Regions from separate parts of the Streptomyces sp. NPDC052701 genome, predicted to be linked through region 3. Evidence: riboswitches for the same ligand, from Rfam matches in the RefSeq annotation. Region 3 holds a riboswitch; each other region holds the start of a gene.
The links. Region 3 has a riboswitch for cyclic di-AMP ahead of AB0L29_RS16400 (C40 family peptidase). Riboswitches for the same ligand answer to the same signal wherever they lie in the genome.
Positions count from the first base shown of each region.

Region 1: another riboswitch for cyclic di-AMP. It lies ahead of AB0L29_RS04940 (transglycosylase family protein); the one in region 3 lies ahead of AB0L29_RS16400 (C40 family peptidase).
Region 2: another riboswitch for cyclic di-AMP. It lies ahead of AB0L29_RS14225 (LysM peptidoglycan-binding domain-containing M23 family metallopeptidase); the one in region 3 lies ahead of AB0L29_RS16400 (C40 family peptidase).
Region 4: another riboswitch for cyclic di-AMP. It lies ahead of AB0L29_RS19670 (NlpC/P60 family protein); the one in region 3 lies ahead of AB0L29_RS16400 (C40 family peptidase).

Region 1 covers NZ_JBFATO010000002.1:407,717-412,487, forward strand. The annotation lists gene AB0L29_RS04930 (cytochrome P450) at 98-1,378, shown strand; gene AB0L29_RS04935 (transglycosylase family protein) at 1,598-2,632, shown strand; cyclic di-AMP (ydaO/yuaA leader) riboswitch at 2,826-2,994, shown strand; gene AB0L29_RS04940 (transglycosylase family protein) at 2,999-3,721, shown strand; gene eno (phosphopyruvate hydratase) at 3,968-4,771, shown strand, end outside.
Region 2 covers NZ_JBFATO010000010.1:45,801-50,571, reverse strand. The annotation lists gene AB0L29_RS14230 (alpha-galactosidase) at 1-1,284, shown strand, start outside; cyclic di-AMP (ydaO/yuaA leader) riboswitch at 1,619-1,779, shown strand; gene AB0L29_RS14225 (LysM peptidoglycan-binding domain-containing M23 family metallopeptidase) at 1,784-2,752, shown strand; gene AB0L29_RS14220 (SGNH/GDSL hydrolase family protein) at 3,122-3,907, shown strand; gene AB0L29_RS14215 (MBL fold metallo-hydrolase) at 4,573-4,771, shown strand, end outside.
Region 3 covers NZ_JBFATO010000012.1:111,910-116,680, forward strand. The annotation lists gene AB0L29_RS16395 (ATP-binding protein) at 1-213, shown strand, start outside; gene AB0L29_RS16400 (C40 family peptidase) at 922-1,395, opposite strand; cyclic di-AMP (ydaO/yuaA leader) riboswitch at 1,399-1,605, opposite strand; partial or broken gene AB0L29_RS16405 (urease accessory protein UreD) at 2,097-2,832, shown strand; gene AB0L29_RS16410 (alpha/beta hydrolase) at 2,963-4,564, shown strand; gene AB0L29_RS16415 (lysophospholipid acyltransferase family protein) at 4,728-4,771, opposite strand, start outside.
Region 4 covers NZ_JBFATO010000016.1:38,740-43,510, forward strand. The annotation lists gene AB0L29_RS19660 (NlpC/P60 family protein) at 1-1,012, opposite strand, end outside; gene AB0L29_RS19665 (hypothetical protein) at 1,450-1,803, shown strand; gene AB0L29_RS19670 (NlpC/P60 family protein) at 1,884-3,014, opposite strand; cyclic di-AMP (ydaO/yuaA leader) riboswitch at 3,073-3,248, opposite strand; gene pcrA (DNA helicase PcrA) at 3,526-4,771, shown strand, end outside.

The DNA.
Region 1 (4,771 bases), on a different contig from region 3:
CGCCGCGGGGCCGCCGCCGCGGGGCCGCCGGCACGGGCCGCCCCGGCGCGCGGAAGGCCCCCGGCGGGGCGCTCCGGGCGCCGGATACCGTCGAGGAGTGACCGACCAGCCTCAGCCCCGCAGCACCGTCCCCGCCCGCCCGGACCTGTTCACCTGGGAGTTCGCCACCGACCCCTACCCCGCCTACGCCTGGCTCCGCGAGCACGCCCCGGTGCACCGGACGAAGCTGCCCAGCGGGGTGGAGGCCTGGCTGGTCACCCGGTACGCCGACGCCCGGCAGGCCCTCGCCGACAGCCGTCTGTCCAAGAACCCGGCGCATCACGACGAGCCCGCGCACGCCAAGGGCAAGACCGGTATCCCCGGCGAGCGCAAGGCCGAGCTGATGACGCATCTGCTCAACATCGACCCGCCCGACCACACCCGGCTGCGCCGGCTCGTCTCCAAGGCCTTCACGCCCCGCCGGGTCGCCGAGTTCGCGCCCCGGGTGCAGCAGCTCACCGACGGTCTCATCGACCGGTTCGCCGCCGAGGGCTCCGCCGACCTCATCCACGAGTTCGCCTTCCCGCTCCCCATCTACGCCATCTGCGACCTGCTCGGCGTCCCGCGCGAGGACCAGGACGACTTCCGGGACTGGGCGGGCATGATGATCCGGCACGGCGGGGGGCCGCGGGGCGGGGTCGCGCGGTCGGTGAAGAAGATGCGCGGCTACCTCGCCGACCTCATCCACCGCAAGCGGGAGGCCCTGCCCGCCGAACCCGCCCCCGGCGAGGACCTCATCTCCGGTCTCATCCGCGCCTCCGACCACGGCGAGCACCTCACCGAGAACGAGGCCGCCGCGATGGCCTTCATCCTCCTGTTCGCCGGTTTCGAGACGACGGTGAACCTGATCGGCAACGGCACCTACGCCCTGCTCACCCATCCCGGCCAGCGCGCCCGCCTGCAGCGCTCCCTCGCCGCCGGGGAGCGCGACCTGCTGGAGACCGGAGTCGAGGAACTCCTGCGCTACGACGGCCCCGTGGAGCTGGCCACCTGGCGGTTCGCCACCCAGCCGGTGACCATCGGCGGGCAGGACATCGCCGCCGGCGACCCCGTCCTCGTCGTCCTCGCCGCCGCGGACCGGGACCCGGAGCGGTTCGCCGACCCCGACGTGCTCGACCTCGGACGCCGCGACAACCAGCACCTCGGCTACGGCCACGGCATCCACTACTGCCTGGGCGCCCCGCTCGCCCGCCTGGAGGGCCAGACCGCGCTCGCCACGCTCCTCACCCGGCTGCCGGACCTGCGCCTGGCCGTGGACCCGGCCGAGTTGCGCTGGCGCGGCGGGCTCATCATGCGCGGACTGCGCACCCTGCCGGTGGAGTTCACCCCGCCGCGCTAGGCCCTGTCGCCGGACTCCCGCCGTCCGGCCGGAGGGCGGCCCCTCCCATACCCGCCGTACCAGCGCAAACGTGTCACACGTTCATCTCTGTGATCTCCATGTGATCTGCACGGCATGAACTTGTGACAAGTGATCGTATGCCTATACGTTCACCCATCAGCGTGGCGTGCCTGCTCGACCCGCCACGCCGGTCACTGCTGTCTTGGGAAAGGTCTCCCCATGCTCTCCGGGAACGGTCGTCACCGCCGCCCTCGCCAGGCTCCGGCTCTCCTCGTCGCGGCCGGAGTGACCGGCTCCGCCATCGCGATCCCGCTCCTCGGGGCCTCCGGCGCCAGTGCGGCCGACGGCACGACCTGGGACCGGGTCGCCGAGTGCGAGACCGGCGGCGCCTGGAGCCAGAACAGCGGCAACGGCTACTACGGCGGTCTGCAGGTGACCCAGGAGGACTGGGAGGCCTACGGCGGTCTCGACTACGCCGCGAGCGCGGACCAGGCCAGCCGCTCCCAGCAGATAGCCGTCGCCGAGAGAATCCTCGCCGACCAGGGGGTCGGCGCCTGGGGGACCTGCGGGCTGACCGCCGGGCTGGACAAGGACTCGACCTCCGTCGACATCGACACCGGGGTGGCGGACGACGCGTCGGGAACCTCCGGTTCGTCCGGTTCATCCGGATCGTCCGGACTGCTCGGGGGGGCCGGCTCCACCGGCTCCTCCCGTGCGTCCGGTTCCCCCGGTTCGGCGGAGGACCCCTCGCCGTCCCCCTCGTCCCCGTCCGACGGACCGTCGAAGAGCGCGGACGAGAAGTCAAAGTCCGGCAAACCGTCCGGTTCTGACGCCGACTCGGACTCCGGCGACAGCGGTTCGCCGCGCCCCGACGGCTCGCCGACGGCCGGCCCGGAGGGCGGCGACCCGGCCGACTCCGGCCGGACCGACGGCTCTTCCGCGCCGGCCGACACCGGGACGACCGGCTCCGGCCGGCACCGCGGCCCCAGCGCCCAGGAGACCGCGGAGGAGGGCCGCGCGGCCGCGTCGGCGGGCCGGCACGCCTCGCGCGGGGAGGGTGCCTCGCGCGGCGCGCTGGGCGGCTCGTACACCGTGCGCGAGGGGGACAGCCTGTGGTCCATCGCCGACTCCCTTGACCTCAGCGGCGGATGGCAGGCGCTGTACGAGGAGAACGAGAAGGTGGTCGGCGCGGACCCGAACCGGATCGTCCCCGGTCAGGACCTTGAGGTCGGAGTCGAACCGGGCAAAAAGTAGCGTAGTGACAGCGGGAGTTCACGTCACGGTTCGCGCTGAATGTCCCATATAAGTGCGGTGAGAGATAGATCTCAGAAGCCCTGATCGTCTTTGAAATTCCGCGGATCGCGTGTCTACGGTCGTGACCGTTCGCCACCGCGAGCCCCGGCTGCCGCAACGCCGAATCCTGCCAGCGGCCGTCCGGGAACAGTCGTCGCGTCAAGCGCCGCAGGCAGGAGCGGGGGACCCAAGGTAAGTGCCGGGCCCAGCACTTGGGGCTGGATCCGGCTAGGGGTGAAGCCGTGTCCCGCAAGGGGCGCGGCCGGGCAACTCAACCGGCCCGAACCCGACAGCTCACCTCGCAGGCGTCGGTGAGGGGATCCATCCATGCTGTTTTCCGGCAAGGGCAAGCACCGTCGTTCGTCCAAGGCCACCCGTGCCATCGCCATGGCGGGTGTCGCCGGCGCCGCCGTCGCCGCCCCGCTGATGGCGGCCGGCACCGCCTCCGCCGCCACCGCCTCCGAGTGGGAGGCCGTCGCCCAGTGCGAGTCCGGCGGCAACTGGTCCATCAACACCGGCAACGGCTACTACGGCGGTCTGCAGTTCTCCGCCTCCACCTGGGCCGCTTACGGCGGCACGCAGTACGCGGCCACCGCCGACAAGGCCAGCAAGGCGCAGCAGATCGAGATCGCCGAGAAGGTCCTCGCGGGCCAGGGCAAGGGCGCCTGGCCGGTCTGCGGCAAGAACCTGTCCGGCGCCTCGTACGACGGCGGCTCCGCGGCGGCCGGCTCCTCGCAGGGCGCCGGTTCCACCGAGACCCGTCAGAGCGAGCCGCAGGCGGCCTCCCGCTCCGCCGAGCGCCCGGCCCAGAGCCAGCAGACTCAGCAGAGCCAGCCGACCCGGCAGAGCCAGAAGACCGTCACCACCCCGACCGGCAAGAAGGTCAAGAAGGGCGACGGCGAGTACAAGGTCGTCAAGGGCGACACCCTCAGCTCGATCGCCGCGGAGCGCGACGTCGAGGGCGGCTGGGCGAAGCTGTTCGAGCTGAACAAGGACATCGTCGAGGACGCCAACCTCATCTACCCGGGCCAGCAGCTGCACCTGAAGTAAGGCGCGGCCCCGGGCCCGCCCCCGTCCCCGCGGACTCCCCGCCCCGGTGCGCGTTCCCCGTGCGCGCCGGGGCGGAGTCGTGCGCGGGAACGGGCACACCCTTTTGTTCCGAGCGGAAACAATTTACCCTCTGTTCTGTCCGACAGATGGGTGACCGGCTGGCCGATTACCCGGAGCCGGTTAGGCTCGTCTCGCAGAGCCATCGCGGTCCTGCTCACCCGCGTCACATCCAAGAAGGAGATGCTCGTGCCGTCCATCGACGTCGTCGTAGCCCGGGAAATCCTGGACTCCCGAGGCAACCCCACGGTCGAGGTCGAGGTCGGCCTCGACGACGGCAGCACGGGTCGTGCCGCCGTCCCGTCCGGCGCCTCCACCGGCGCCTTCGAGGCCATCGAACTCCGCGACGGCGACTCCAACCGCTACCTGGGCAAGGGCGTGGAGAAGGCCGTCCTCGCCGTCATCGAGCAGATCGGCCCGGAGCTGGTCGGCTACGACGCCACCGAGCAGCGCCTGATCGACCAGGCCATGTTCGACCTGGACGCCACCGACAACAAGGGCTCCCTCGGCGCCAACGCCATCCTCGGCGTCTCCCTCGCCGTCGCCCACGCCGCCTCCGAGGCCAGCGACCTGCCCCTCTTCCGCTACCTGGGCGGCCCGAACGCGCACCTGCTGCCGGTGCCGATGATGAACATCCTGAACGGCGGCTCGCACGCCGACTCCAACGTGGACATCCAGGAGTTCATGATCGCCCCGATCGGCGCGGAGTCCTTCTCCGAGGCCCTGCGCTGGGGCGCCGAGGTCTACCACACCCTCAAGAAGGTCCTGAAGAGCAAGGGCCTGGCCACCGGCCTCGGCGACGAGGGCGGCTTCGCCCCGAACCTCGGCTCCAACCGCGAGGCCCTCGACCTCATCCTCGAGGCGATCAAGGAGGCCGGCTACACCCCCGGCGAGCAGATCGCCCTGGCGCTGGACGTGGCCGCCTCCGAGTTCTACAAGGACGGCGTGTACGTCTTCGAGGGCAAGGAGCGCTCGGCCGCGGAGATGACCGAG
Region 2 (4,771 bases), on a different contig from region 3:
TTCGCGGGGCTGTGGAGCGACGGCGGCTTCGGCGGCGCCAGCCGGGCCTGGCACGCCTACCAGCGGGCGTACGTCGTCCCGGACGCGGACCGGGACCGGCCCGTGCTGTTCAACTCCTGGGAGGCGACCGGTTTCGACATCTGCGAGCGGCAGCAGCGCGAGCTCGCCGAGCGGGCCGCCGCGACGGGCGTGGAGCTGTTCGTGGTCGACGACGGCTGGTTCGGGGCGCGCACCGGCGACCGGGCCGGGCTCGGCGACTGGTGGCCCGACCCGGACCGCTTCCCCGGCGGTCTGAGGCCCCTCGCCGACCACGTGCACGCCCTCGGCATGCAGTTCGGCATCTGGGTCGAGCCGGAGATGGTCAACCCGGACAGCGACCTGTACCGGGCGCACCCGGACTGGGTGCAGTTCCAGCCGGGACGGGTGCGCACGGAGTTCCGCAACCAGCTGGTGCTCAACCTGGCCCGCGAGGACGTCCGGGAGTACCTGTGGGAGCGGCTCGACGGGCTGCTGTCCGGCGTCCCGGTCGACTACGTCAAGTGGGACTTCAACCGCTGCTTCACCGACGCCGGCTGGCCCGGCGACCCCTATCCGCAGCGGCTGTGGGTGGACCACGTCCGCGCCCTGTACGCCCTGCTGGACCGGTTGCGGGCGGCCCACCCGGGCGTCGCCTTCGAATCCTGCTCGGGCGGCGGCGGCCGGATCGACCTCGGCGTGCTGAGCCGTACGGACCAGGTGTGGACCTCGGACAACACCGACCCGCTCGACCGGCTCGCCATCCAGCACGGCTTCAGCCAGATCCACCCGGCGCGGGTCATGGCGGCCTGGGTCACCGACAGCCCGAACGCGATGCTCAACCACCGGTCCAGCTCCCTGCGGTTCCGGTTCGTCAGCGCCATGGCCGGGGTGCTCGGCCTCGGCGGCGACCTGACCCGGTGGACCGAGGAAGAGCTCGCCGAGGCGCGCGAGTGGGTGGAGCTCTACAAGGAGATCCGGCCCGTGGTGCAGCGCGGCGACCTGTACCGGCTGCGCCCCCCGACGGGTGGGCTGAGCGCTGTGCAGTACGTCCTCGGCGACGAGACCGTCGTCCTCGCCTGGCTCCAGGCGCAGCGCCACGGGGAGCCCGCCGCGGCGCTCAGGCTGCGCGGCCTCGACCCGACGGCGTCGTACGAATGCCGCGAAACGGGAGAAATCCACCGGGGTGCGGTCCTGGTGCACCACGGTCTGCGGACCGGGCTGCGCGGGGACCTCGACGCCGCCGTGGTGCGGCTGCGGCGCCGGTGACCGGGCGTTCCCGCAGCGGTTCGCGGCAAGTGGCCGATCTGTCCGAATAGAGAACTTCGATATAACGTGCCCCGGAAATAGGGGAGATGGGGCCGAGTGCGTGAGCAGGCTCATATTCGTGACGATGCGTTGCCGTCATGCTCACGTAATCAAGGTGTTTTTCTTGGGGATTTGCGGACGGTGAATGATCCGGAATCCACGCAGGGTCACCGTGGAATGTCCGCGGAAATCACCGGAAACGCAGGCGCGGGCAATCGCAAACTTGTCCCTGCGCGTCCTGTTCGCTTACGTTCGCCACCGATCCGGACGGACGCCTAATCCTGCCGCCGCCCGGAGCCCGCACCCACTGACCCGTGTACGGCAGGAGCGGGGGACCCACAGGTACGACGCCTGTTCCGGTTCCCGGAACGGCTTGGGGTTAAGCCGCGCCTCGGCGCGGCCGGGCATCTCCAGCTCGCACCCGACAGCTCACCTCGCAGGCGCCGGAGAGGAATTCGTCATGCCCGCAAAGGGTAAGCACCGCCGTTCGAAGACCCAGAGCTTCACCCGGTCCATCGCCGTCGCCGGAACCGGTGGCGCCGTACTCGCCCTCCCGCTGCTGGGGGCCGTCGACGCCCACGCCGCCACCCCGCAGTCGGCGCCGGAGAAGGCCGTCCAGTCCGTTCCGGTGACCGGGGAGAAGACCGCCGGGAAGAACGACGCGGACGTGCGCACGTACATCGTGAAGGCCGGTGACTACCTGGCAAAGATCGCCGACGAGCAGGACGTCGACGGCGGCTGGAAGAAGCTCTACGCGGACAACCGCGAGGCCGTCGGCGACGACCCGTCGCTGATCCACCCCGGCCTGAAGCTGTCGATCGGCGAGAAGGCGGCGGCGGGTACGGCCGAGCCGTCCTCCTCCGCCAACTCCTCGGCCGCGGCGAAGCCTTCGTCCGGGAAGCCGGCGCAGAAGCCGTCCGCGAAGCCGTCGTCCCAGAAGGCGCAGAAGCCGTCCGCCGCGCCGTCCGCCGCCGCGCAGGCCGCGGCCGTGAGCCGGAGCGCCGGGACCGCCGACGCGGCCGGCGGCTACACCGCGCCGGTGTCCGGCGGCGTCGGCACCGGCTACAAGGTGGCCGGCAGCATGTGGTCCAGCGGCTACCACACCGGCGTCGACTTCTCCGTCCCGACCGGCACCCCCCTGAAGGCCGTCGCCGCGGGCACGGTCGTCTCCGCGGGCTGGGCCGGCGCGTACGGCAACCAGGTCGTCATCAAGCTCGACGACGGCTACTACGCGCAGTACGCCCACCTGTCCTCGCTGTCCGTCTCGGCCGGCCAGACCGTCACCGCCGGACAGCAGGTCGGCCTCTCCGGCTCGACCGGCAACTCGACCGGACCGCACCTGCACTTCGAGATCCGCACCACGCCCGACTACGGCTCGGACGTGGACCCGGTCGCCTACCTCCGCTCGCACGGCGTCTCCCTCGGCTGACCCCCGCGGCCACCCGCCCGGCACGCCGCCGAAGGCCGGACCCCGATCCCGGGGCCCGGCCTTCGGCGCACCGGGGCGCCGGCGGGAAACGGCGGCCCGGCCACGGAGCCGGCTCCCGCGCCACGGCCCCGAGCCTTACGCGCGGGGGCACTTCGCCCGCCGGACCGTGCGGAGCCGCCCCCGTGTCCGTGACGTCCGGGCGCGGTCGCCGCACCGGCGCCGCCGGGCCGCCGTATTCCCGGCTTGGGGAAGACTTTGGGCGTGGCTTATCTCACCGCGCGTCAATCCCTGCCTACGGTCGCGTAGGTCACATTCCACGGTGAATCATGTGCTGCTGTGGCAGACGATTCGAAGAGTGACAGCAGATCAGTGATCGGGTCGTACGTGGCGGTGGGGGACAGCTTCACCGAGGGCGTCGGCGACCCCGGCCCCGACGGGGCGTTCGTCGGCTGGGCCGACCGGTTCGCGGTGCTGCTCGCGGACCGCAGGCCCGAAGGCGACTTCCGGTACACGAACCTCGCCGTGCGCGGCAGGCTGCTCGACCAGATCGTTCAGGAGCAGGTTCCCAGAGCCGTCGAACTCGCCCCGGACCTGGTCTCGTTCTGCGCGGGGGGCAACGACATCCTCCGCCCGGGCACCGACCCGGACGAGGTGGCCGAGCGCTTCGAACGGGCGGTGGCCGCGCTCGCCGCGACGGCCGGCACCGTCATGGTGACCACCGGATTCGACACCCGTGGCGTGCCCGTGCTCAAGCACCTGCGCGGCAAGATCGCCACGTACAACGGGCACGTGCGGGCCATCGCCGACCGGTACGGCTGCCCGGTGCTCGACCTGTGGTCCCTCAGGAGCATCCAGGACCGCCGGGCCTGGGACACCGACCGGCTGCACCTGTCGCCCGAGGGGCACACGCGCGTGGCGCTGCGCGCCGGGCAGGTGCTCGGCCTGGAGGTCCCGGCCGACCCGGAGCAGCCCTGGCCGCCGCTGCCGGTGCGCGGCGCCTTCGAGATCCGCCGGGACGACGTCCAGTGGGCGCGGGAGTACCTGGTGCCGTGGATCGGACGCCGGCTGCGCGGGGAGTCCTCGGGGGACCACGTGACGGCCAAGGGGGCGCTGTCGCCGGACGACATCAAGATGCGGATCGCCGCGGTGGCCTGAGACGCCCTCGGCCGCGGGCCGCGCCGCAGGACGCCCGGCGCGGCCCGCGGCCGGGCGCCGGGGCCCTCCCGCAGGCGCAGGTCGCCGCCGCGGTGCCGTCGACTCCTCCTCCCGCTCCGGACCCGGTCCGCGAGCGAGCGCCTCGTCCGCCCGCGCTCGCGCTCGCGCCTGCGCCCGCGCTCGTGCCCGTGTCCGCAGCACCGTGCCCGGGTCCGCGGCACCGCGCCCGGGCCCGAGCCCGCGGCCCCGCACCCGCGTACGACCTCGGCCGCACGGCGAGCCCGTCCAGCGGGGCCGTCAGACGCAGGGCCGCGCCCGCGGGCCCGGGCAGCGGAGGACCTGACCCGAGGTTTCGCTTACACGGCGAGGACGCGTCCGCGGGGTCCGGGCAGCGGGACCCGCCCGCGGCCACCCTCCCCGCGATCCCCGGTGATCACAGCCCTCCACTGCCTGCCCAGGTCCCGCGCGACCTCCCGCAGCGCCGGTTCGCGCAGCGCCGCCGCCCGGCCCTCGCTCCACAGCCGCCGGCCCCCGGCCCACCGGGTCTTTCACCGGGCCGGGCGGATCGCCGAGGTCCCCGGGGCGCCCGCCGTGGCCCGGGGGCCCGGGGACGCCGGAGGGGCCGACCATAATGGGATGCCTGACCGATTCCACCTGGAGGTAGCGTGGCCGGTTTCCGTCCTACGAGTGCCGGGCTCCGCGCGTTGCGGCCCGCGGCCTTCGGCGTGGACCCCGGCGGTGCGCGCATGGCGCGTATCCGCAGCTCGCCCCATTTCAAGGACGGGGTCTTCCAGAACCCCGGAGGCACCGCCCGGACCCGCCCCTCGGGCTCGACGCGGGACTTCGCGAAGGTCTACTTCGACC
Region 3 (4,771 bases):
ACCGACAGCCACCCGCGCTTCCCCAGGCGGCTGCCCGCCGCCGTCCAGCAGGACAACGGCCGCGGCATGGTGATCATCCGGTGGCTGGCCGCGGAGTGCGGCGGCAGTCTGCGCGTCCGCCCCACCCGCGAGGGCGGCAAGACGGTCTCCATCGAACTGCCGTGGGCCGTTCCGGCCCGGCCGGTGCCCGCGGCGGGGCGGCGGGAGGCGTAGGCCTCGGTCCCGCCGTGACCGCCGGGCCGGGCCGGGGCGGCGGGGTGATGCCCAGGGCGGGGCAATGCCCGCGGCGGGGCGTGCCCCGAGGGGTACCGGCGCCGGTCCGGGACCGCCCCCGCGGCAGCCGCTGCCGGCGCCAGCCGTGGCCGTGCCCGCCCCGGTGGGCTTCCCGGCCGTGGCGCTGCGGGCGGGCCGCCCCGGCAGGGCGCCGCGCGGCCCGCGCGGCCCGCGTCGGCGGTGGCGCACCGACGCCTCACGGCGCGGCTTCCCTCCCGGAACCACCGGTCCGGGCACCACCGTCGGCGGCAGCCCGACGGCGGCAGCCCGACGGCGGCGCGGGCCGGCTCCGTGCCCGGCCCGGTGCCGCGCGCCTCGCGGGCCGGCTCCACGCGGCGCGTAGGACGGCCCGCGAGGCGCGCGGCCGCGTACGTGGTGCGCCGGACCGCGCCGAAGGGCTCGAAGCCCGAGGTGAGGGCGGGCTGTAGCAGGAAGGCGAAGAGGATCTGTACGTCCGTCCGGGTGCCGCGCGGATCCCGCAGGAACTCCACGAAGCCGCGGCCGGCGGGTCCCAGCGGTGTCCCGTTGCGCGCGGTGCGGGGACACCGCTGGGACGCGCCGGTCACGGGGGCACAGGCAACCGCCTGAGCCCGTGTCACGCCCCGGCGGGGCGGCGGCCGCCCGGCGCGCCGCCGCCCCGCCAGGGGATCACTTCACCCGGCCGTACCAGACGCTCTTGGTCCAGATCTTCTGCAGCCGCACGACGTCACCGGTCTTCGGGGCGTGCCATATCTTGTCCTTACCCGCGTAGATGCCGACGTGGTACACGTTGCTCCCCGAGTGGAAGAACACCAAGTCGCCCGCCTTGCGGCTCCTGGCGGAGATGTGGCGGGTCTTGTTGTACTGCTGGGCCGCCGTCCGGGGCAGCTTCTTGCCGGCCTTCTTGAACGAGTACAGCGTGAGCCCCGAGCAGTCGAACCTGCGCGGCCCCGTGGCACCCCACTTGTAGGGCGAACCCTTCTTGCTGGCCGCGACTTGCAGTGCCTTGGTCGCAGGCGAGGCGGCTTCTGCCTCCGAGACGAAGCCGGGCGCCACGATCGAGCCGCCCACGGCGGCGATGGTCAGGGCCGAGGCCGTACCGGCCCGGGCCATGAGCGACGGGACACGATTGAGCGCAGTCATGCGCAACCCTTCGTCAGCCGCCTGTGAAGGATGACCTGTCGGATTCGGGCTGGCGAAGTAGCCCGGCCGCGAGCGAACTCGCGGCTTCACCCCAAGGGCCGCTCGGAACTGGCGCTCCGGCGACCCGTCGTGCTTGGGTCCTCCACTCCTGCCGATCCACTCCTGTCGACCGGTCATCCGGGCGGCGGCAGGACTCGGCGTCCGCCCGGACCGCCCCGCCGCGGTGGCGGGGGCTTGTCGTCAGACACGGATCTTCACCCATGGATGTCCGAAAAACCCAACGCAACCGGGAATTTGTGTTGTTACTCACCACTCATCCGTTCGGGTGGACACCTCGGCGTTCGAGACATCGTCCAGGGGACCGAGGAGCCCCGGACCAGCGGCGGAATACCTCATTCCGGCGTGGGACCGCGCGTCTCGCGCAACCGCGAGGGGTCAAAAACAGTAGGTGTGGCTAGTCCGGAAGGGGGTAAGCCGTTTGGTCCGTTTCGTCGCCGCCCCGAACTCCTCGCCGACGCGGCAGGTGACCGCAGGGATGGGGGAGCGTCAGATTCCGGTGTCCGGGGGCAGGGTGACCCGGGCGGTGCGCCGCTCGCCGCCCTGGCCCGCGCAGCGCGCGGCGCGCGGGTCAGGGCGGCGGCGCGCATGTCGTCCCGCCCCGCTGGTGCATCGGGGTGAGCGCGTCGCGCGGGGCGGTCGCCGTGCCGGCCGGCGCCTGCGCGGCCCGCGGCCCGCGGCAGGCGTCGCCGGGCGACGCGGATCGATGCGGCCCAGCAGGCCGACGACGTCCAGGCGACGGCCGGTCACCCGGCCCGGCGCGGGCCGTGCTGGTCGGCGCCGCGAGCGGACCGCTCCGCGGTGGCGGCCGACGTGGCGGAGGGGGCCCGGCCGCGCGTCGGGCCGTCCGCCGCCGCCATCGCCCTGCCGGGGCAGGGCGGGGCGCGGGCCCGTCACGGCGTTCGGCTCACCGTCGCCGGCGCGGCCGAACCGCACCGGCTTCCCGAGCAGCCGGTCTCCCGCCGGCGGCAGCGACCTGTCCGTCACGACGCGCGTGGCCCTGACGGGCCACGGCCCGTCTCGTGCCGCGCGAGGAGCCGGTACTGGGACGGACCGGGCAGCGGCCCGGCCGGCCGGGCACCCGGCTGACCGCCGGGCGCACCGTCCTCGACCAGAACCGGCCCGCGGGCCCGGCGCCCCGGGCGGCTGGGACGGGCCCGCCGTGCTCGCGGGACACCGGGCCGTCGGCCAACTCGTCCTTGCCCGGACGGAGTTCACCGGGGAACCGGCGCCGGCACGGGTGCTGGGGAGGGCACCGCCGTGGTGCCGCCGGCCGGTCCGGCGGCGCCGGTGACCGCGGTGGCGCCGGTGACCGCGGTGGCGCCGGACGGCCCGCGGCTGCGCCGCCTGCCGTGCGAGGCGCTCACGGTGCTCGGCTGAGCTTCCGGCGAGCGAACGAGCCGATCCGTTTATCGGATTGGCAAAGAAGGGCGTCCCCCTCTGTTCCCGGGAGCCCCGCAGCAGAAAGGATCCCCCGGTACTCATCGAACAGTCCAGGGGGAGGCCCCACTTGAGGGATTCAGGACCCAAGAGACGTGCGACGGCGCTCGGTTCGGCCGGCGTGCTCGTCACGACCGCGCTCGTGGCCGGCGCGATGTCCGCGCCCACGGCGAGCGCGAGCGCGGACACCCGCCACGGCCGGGACCGCGAGGCACGGGGCGTGGCGATCGCCGCCGCCCGGGCCGCGCAGACCGGCATCGACTGGCGGGACTGCCCCGCCGACTGGGGGCTGGAGAAGCCGATCCAGTGCGGCTGGGTCACCGTGCCGCTCGACTACGCCAAGCCCTACGGCAAGCAGATCAAGCTCGCCGTCGACCGCGTCGGCAACACCGGCACCGAGGCGGAGCGCCAGGGCGCGCTCGTCTACAACCCCGGCGGCCCGGGCGGCTCCGGCCTGCGCTTCCCGCGCCGGGTCACCACCAAGAACCCGCTCTGGACGAACGTGGCCAAGGCGTACGACTTCGTGGGCTTCGACCCGCGCGGCGTCGGCAAGTCCACGCCCATCTCCTGCGTGGACCCGCAGGAGTTCGTCAAGGCGCCCAAGATGGACCCGGTGCCCGACTCCGAGGCCGACAAGCGCGCCCAGCGCAAGCTGGCCCGCGAGTACGCCGAGGGCTGCCAGGAGCGCAGCGGCGCGATGCTGCCGCACATGACCACGCCGAACACCGCGCGCGACCTCGACGTCATCCGCGCCGCGCTCGGCGAGCGGAAGCTCAACTTCCTCGGCGTCTCCTACGGCACCTACCTCGGCGCCGTCTACGGCACCCTCTTCCCGGGCCACGTGCGCCGCATGGTCGTCGACAGCGTCGTCAACCCGTCCCGCGACAAGATCTGGTACCAGGCCAACCTCGACCAGGACGTCGCCTTCGAGACGCGCTGGAAGGACTGGCAGGACTGGGTCGCCGCGAACGACGCGACCTTCCACCTCGGCACCACCCGCGACGCCGTCCAGGCCCAGTGGCTCCGGCTGCGCGCCACCGCCAAGAAGAACCCCCTCGGCGGGGTCGTCGGCCCGGCCGAGCTGACCTCCTTCTTCCAGAGCGCCCCGTACTACGACTCCTCCTGGGTGCCGGTCGCGACGGTCTTCAGCAAGTACGTCGCCGGCGACACCCAGGCGCTCGTCGACGCGGCCGCCCCCGACCTGTCCGACACGGCGGGCAACGCCGCCGCGGAGAACGGCAACGCCGTCTACACCGCCGTCGAGTGCACCGACGCCAAGTGGCCCACCAGCTGGCAGAAGTGGGACCGCGACAACACCCGGCTGCACCGGGACCACCCGTTCATGACGTGGGCCAACGCCTGGATGAACCTGCCGTGCGCCACCTGGCCGGCCAAGCAGCACACGCCGCTGGACGTCAGGACCGGCAAGGGGCTTCCGCCCGTGCTGATCGTCCAGGCGGAGCGTGACGCGGCCACCCCGTACGAGGGCGCCGTCGAGCTGCACAAGCGGTTCAAGGGCTCCCGCCTGATCACCGAGAAGGACGCGGGCTCCCACGGCGTCACCAGCCTGGCCAACCCGTGCGTCAACACCCGGGTGGACGCCTACCTGCTCGGCGGCGAGCTGGACGGCACGGACGTGACGTGCGCCCCGCACGCCACGCCGAAGCCGTAGCGGCACCTCCGTACGACGGTGAGGGGCGGCCGGTCACTCCGGCCGCCCCTCACCCGTGTCCGGGGACCCGGGCCGTCCTCGCGGCCGAGCCGCACCGCCCCTGCCCCGCCGGGCGGGGTCCTCACCCCGGCCACCGCCGCGCGGCGGTGGCCGGCACCGGGCGTCAGCTCAGCGGCATCCGGGGGAAGCGCCGCTCCCGCTCCGCCT
Region 4 (4,771 bases), on a different contig from region 3:
GCCGTACCGGGGCCGAGGGGTTCGGGGCGTGGATCATCTGGCCGTCACCCACGTAGAGACCGACGTGGCTGATGCCGGAGTAGAAGAAGACCAGGTCGCCGGGGAGCAGTTCGGAACGCGGGACGCGGCGGCCCGCGTTGATCTGGGCGTACGAGGTGCGGGGCAGGGACACCCCGGCGGAGCGGTACGCGGCCTGCACGAGCCCCGAGCAGTCGAAGGCGTCAGGACCGGTCGCGCCCCACACATAGGGGCTGCCGAGCTTCCGGTGGGCGTACGAGACGGCGGCCGCGGCGCGGGGCGTGGGCGCCTGGGACGTGGCGGACCCGGGGGCCGCCCGGCCGCCCCGCGCGGACGCCGACGACCGGAAGGCCCGGCCGGGGGCCGCCTCCCCGGTGAGCCGTGCGCGCTCCCCGGCCGTCAGCCGGGAGAGCAGCCGGCGGGCGGCGCCCAGCTTGCCGGTGATCGTCGTCCTGTGCCGCTTCAGCTCGGCCTGGCGCGACCTGAGCGAGGCGACCTCGATGCGCGCGGCGCCGCGCAGCCGCTCGATCTCGCGGAGCTGCTCGCGTACGCGGGCGACGGCCGCCGCCTGCCGGTGGCCCGCCCGCTCGGCGAACTCGACGCCGTCCAGGTACCGGTCCGGGTCGTCGGACAGGGCGAGCTGCAGCGCGGGGTCGAGGCCGCCGCCGCGGTACTGCGCCGTGGCCAGCGAACCGAGTTCCTCCCGGGCGGAGCCGAGCCGTTCCTGCCCGCGGGCCGCCTCGTCCTGCAGCCTCTTCAGCCGCTGCCGGGCCGCTTGTGCCCTCTCCTGCGCGCCGTTGTACTTCTCGGTGGCGACCTCCGCCTCCCGGTACAGCGCGCCCACCCGGGACTCGACCTGCCCCGGCGTCGGCGCGGCCTGCCCGGCCCCGTCGAAGCCCGTCGCGGTCGCCGCGCCCGCCAGGGCGATCGTGGCGACCGTGCGGGCCGACCTGCCGGCCGCCGACGACCGCCCGGATCTGCGGTGCGCTGCCACCTGGCTCCACGTCCTTTCCGGTGACCGCCCGGTGCGGCGCACGGCAGCCGGGACGGACGGCCGTCGCCGGGCTGCCTCGCGCGCCCGGCGGCCCGCACAGGGGGAGCGGGCCGCCGCCGCACCTTCTCGGCGGTGGTGTCCGGCTGCCGCCCCTGGCCCGGGCGGCGGTGGGGAGCCGGGCACCCGCCGAAGGACGCTAGGCCTCCCCCCGCCGGCCGGTGACGGGTTGCGCGGAACTGCCCCGAGGAGACCGGAAGGTGACCGTGTGCGACCGTGATCCCGTCCCGCCGCCGTCGCCTTCACCCAGTGCGATGACCGATGTGCGGGAATCCGGGGCATACCGGGACGGTGGAGTGCTATGGCCCCATATGTGCGGGTGCCGGGAGGCATCGGGCCGGTGTCGGACGGCCCTGGGCCCGTGATTAGGCTCCGGCCCCATGGACGTACTCATCCACCTCTTCGTCGGCCTGCACATCATCGGCATCGCCGCCCTCCTCGGCGGCTTCCTCACCCAGATGAAGGCCATGGGCCGGGGCACCGCCCGTTTCAGCCCCGCGATGCTGCACGGCGCGCTGACGATGCTGGTCACCGGAGCGATCCTGGTCGGCCTCAACCAGGCCGACGACCAGCCCGTCGACAACATCAAGATCGGTGTGAAACTGGCGCTGCTGGTCGTGATCCTCGGGCTCGTGTACGTGAAGCGGGACGACGAGCAGGCCGACAAGGGCCTGTTCGGCCTGGTCGGCCTGCTGACCACGGCGAACGTCTTCATCGCCGTGCTGTGGACCTGAGCTTCCCGGCGCCGCGGGCGTGACGCCCGACCGCGCCCGGACCCTCGTCGCCCCGCCGTCGCCGCTGCCGCCCCGCGGGCTCAGGCGGGGCGCACCACGCTGTGGATCGACGACTCGCCGTCGTAGTAGACCGACTCCTCACGGACGTACGTGCCGGGCTTCGGGGCGTGGATCATCATCCCGTTGCCGACGTAGAGCCCGACGTGGGTGACGCCGTCGTAGAAGAAGACCAGGTCGCCCGGCCGGGCCTGCGCGAGGGGCACCGTGGTGCCGGCGTCGACCTGGTCGTAGGTGGTGCGCGGGAGGTCGACGCCCGCGGCCTTCCAGGCGGCCTGGGTGAGGCCCGAGCAGTCGTAGGAGCCGGGGCCGGTGGCGCCCCACACGTACGGCTTGCCGATCTGGGCGCGGGCGAACGCGACGGCCTTCCCGGCCTTGGTGGCGTACGAGGAGCCGGCCGAGGGGGAAACCGGGGCCGGCGCCGGGGCCGGGGACGTGTCGGAGGTGCCGGAGGTGCCGTCCTCCTGCTGCCGGGCGTCCTCCCGGGCCCGCTGCTCCGCCTGCCGGCGGGCGAGTTCGGCGGCCTTGCGGGCGGCCTCCTCCTGCTCGCGCTCCTCGATCGCCGCCAGCCGCGCCCGCTCCTCGGCGGTCAGCCGCGACAGCAGCTCGCGCGCGTCGGCGAGCTTCCGCTGGACGGTGGCCTTGGCCGTCCTCAGGTCGCCCTGCGACTCGGTGAGCGTCTCGAGGCTCCGGGTTGCCTCCTGGCGCTTCCTCATCGTCTCGGACTGCTGCGTGACGTAGTCGTCGACCGCCTCCTTCTGACGGCCGGTGAGCCGGTCCATCAGCTGGGTCCGGTCGAAGTAGTCCTGCGGCGAGTCCGCCAGCAGGAACGTCGCGGTGTCCGGGGCGGCGGCGCCGGTCCGGTACTGGGCGGCGGCGAAGGAACTCAGCTCCCCCCGCGCCTCGTTGAGCTTCTGGGTGCGCTCGGCCACGTCGTCCAGGAGGGTGTCGACGCGCTTGCGCTGCTTCGCGGTCCTCTCCTTGACCGCGTTGTACTTCTCGGTCGCCGACTCGGCCTGCCGGTAGAGGTCGTCGACCTTCTTCTCGATTTCCTCCAGGCTCGGCCTGTCGTCGGCCGAGGGAGCGGCGTCGGCCGTCTGGGAGAGCAGGGCCACGGAGGTGAGGGCGGCGGTGGCGAGGGCGGGGGTGCGCATACCGGTCACGCGTGAACCCGCCGGGCGCGGCTTGCGGTGCTGCGACGCCAAGGGAGGCGACTCCTTCCACGTTCCGCCTACCGGGTTAGCTGTCGGGTTCGGGCGGACGTGCTTCGGAAGGGTTGCCCTACGGCCGTTTCCCGCGGGGAAGGCGGGCCGATTCACCCCAAGGTCTCGGTTGGGTCCCCGGCTCCGGCTGCCGCGACGGCACACCGGACTCGGCGGAGGCCGCGCGGCCCGGCGTCGTTCGCCGGTGGGGGTCGTACGGCCCGCCCGCACGGTAGCCAACTCGTGTCGTCCTTGTGAAGGTTGATGGGTGATATGCCCGATACATTTTCGTGACCTTCCTCGGGAGGTCGCTCACCGTGACAGGGCGGTGATGCAGGGTGAGGAACCGTCGGGAGTGCGGGCCCGGGGGAGTGCGGGCTTCCGGGGCCGTCGGCGGCCCGGAGCCGGCGATGTTCCCGGGGCGGCAGCGGCTGTCGGTGGAGCGCCCTAGACTCGGAGAGCGATGAGCAGCCTCTTTGACGACAGCTTCCTGGCGGACCTCCAGGCCCCGCACGGCCACGCGGAGGAACCCCCGCCGCCCGACGACGATCACGTACCGGAGCCGATTCCGGACGATCTGTTCGGCGGGAAGTTCGACGTGCCGCCGGACCGGGACCCCTACTACCGCGACGGCGCCGCGCGCCCGGTGGTGGACCCCGCCGCGCTCCTGCAGGGGCTGAACGACAACCAGCGCGCCGCCGTGGTGCACTCCGGCTCCCCGCTGCTCATCGTGGCCGGCGCCGGCTCCGGCAAGACCCGTGTGCTCACCCACCGCATCGCCCACCTGCTGGCGGAGCGGGGCGTCCACCCGGGCCAGATCCTCGCGATCACCTTCACCAACAAGGCCGCCGGCGAGATGAAGGAGCGCGTCGAGCAGCTCGTCGGCCCGCGCGCGAACGCGATGTGGGTGATGACCTTCCACAGCGCGTGCGTGCGCATCCTGCGCCGCGAGTCCAGGAGGCTCGGCTTCACCTCGTCGTTCTCGATCTACGACGCCGCCGACTCCAAGCGCCTGATGGCCCTGGTCTGCCGCGACCTGGACCTCGATCCCAAGCGGTTCCCGCCGAAGTCGTTCAGCGCCAAGATCAGCAACCTGAAGAACGAGCTGATCGACGAGGAGGACTTCGCCGCCCAGGCCTCCGACGGCTTCGAGAAGACCCTCGCCCAGGCCTACGCCCTCTACCAGTCGCGGCTGCGCGAGGCGAACGCCCTCGACTTCGACGACCTGATCATGACGACGGTCAACCTGCTGCGCGCGTTCCCGGACGTCGCCGAGCACTACCGCCGCCGCTTCCGCCACGTCCTGGTCGACGAGTACCAGGACACCAACCACGCCCAGTACGCCCTGGTGCGCGAACTGGTGGGCCCCTCCGGCGAGGGCCAGGACCCCGCCGAGCTGTGCGTGGTGGGTGACGCCGACCAGTCGATCTACGCCTTCCGCGGCGCGACCATCCGCAACATCCTCCAGTTCGAGGAGGACTACCCGGACGCGACGACGATCCTGCTGGAGCAGAACTACCGCTCCACCCAGACGATCCTGAGCGCCGCCAACGCGGTCATCGAGCGCAACGAGTCCCGGCGCCCCAAGAACCTGTGGACCAACGCGGGCGCGGGCGCGCTGATCACCGGGTACGTCGCCGACACCGAGCACGACGAGGCCCAGTTCGTCGCCGACGAGATAGACCGCCTGGTGGACGCGGGCAAGGCCA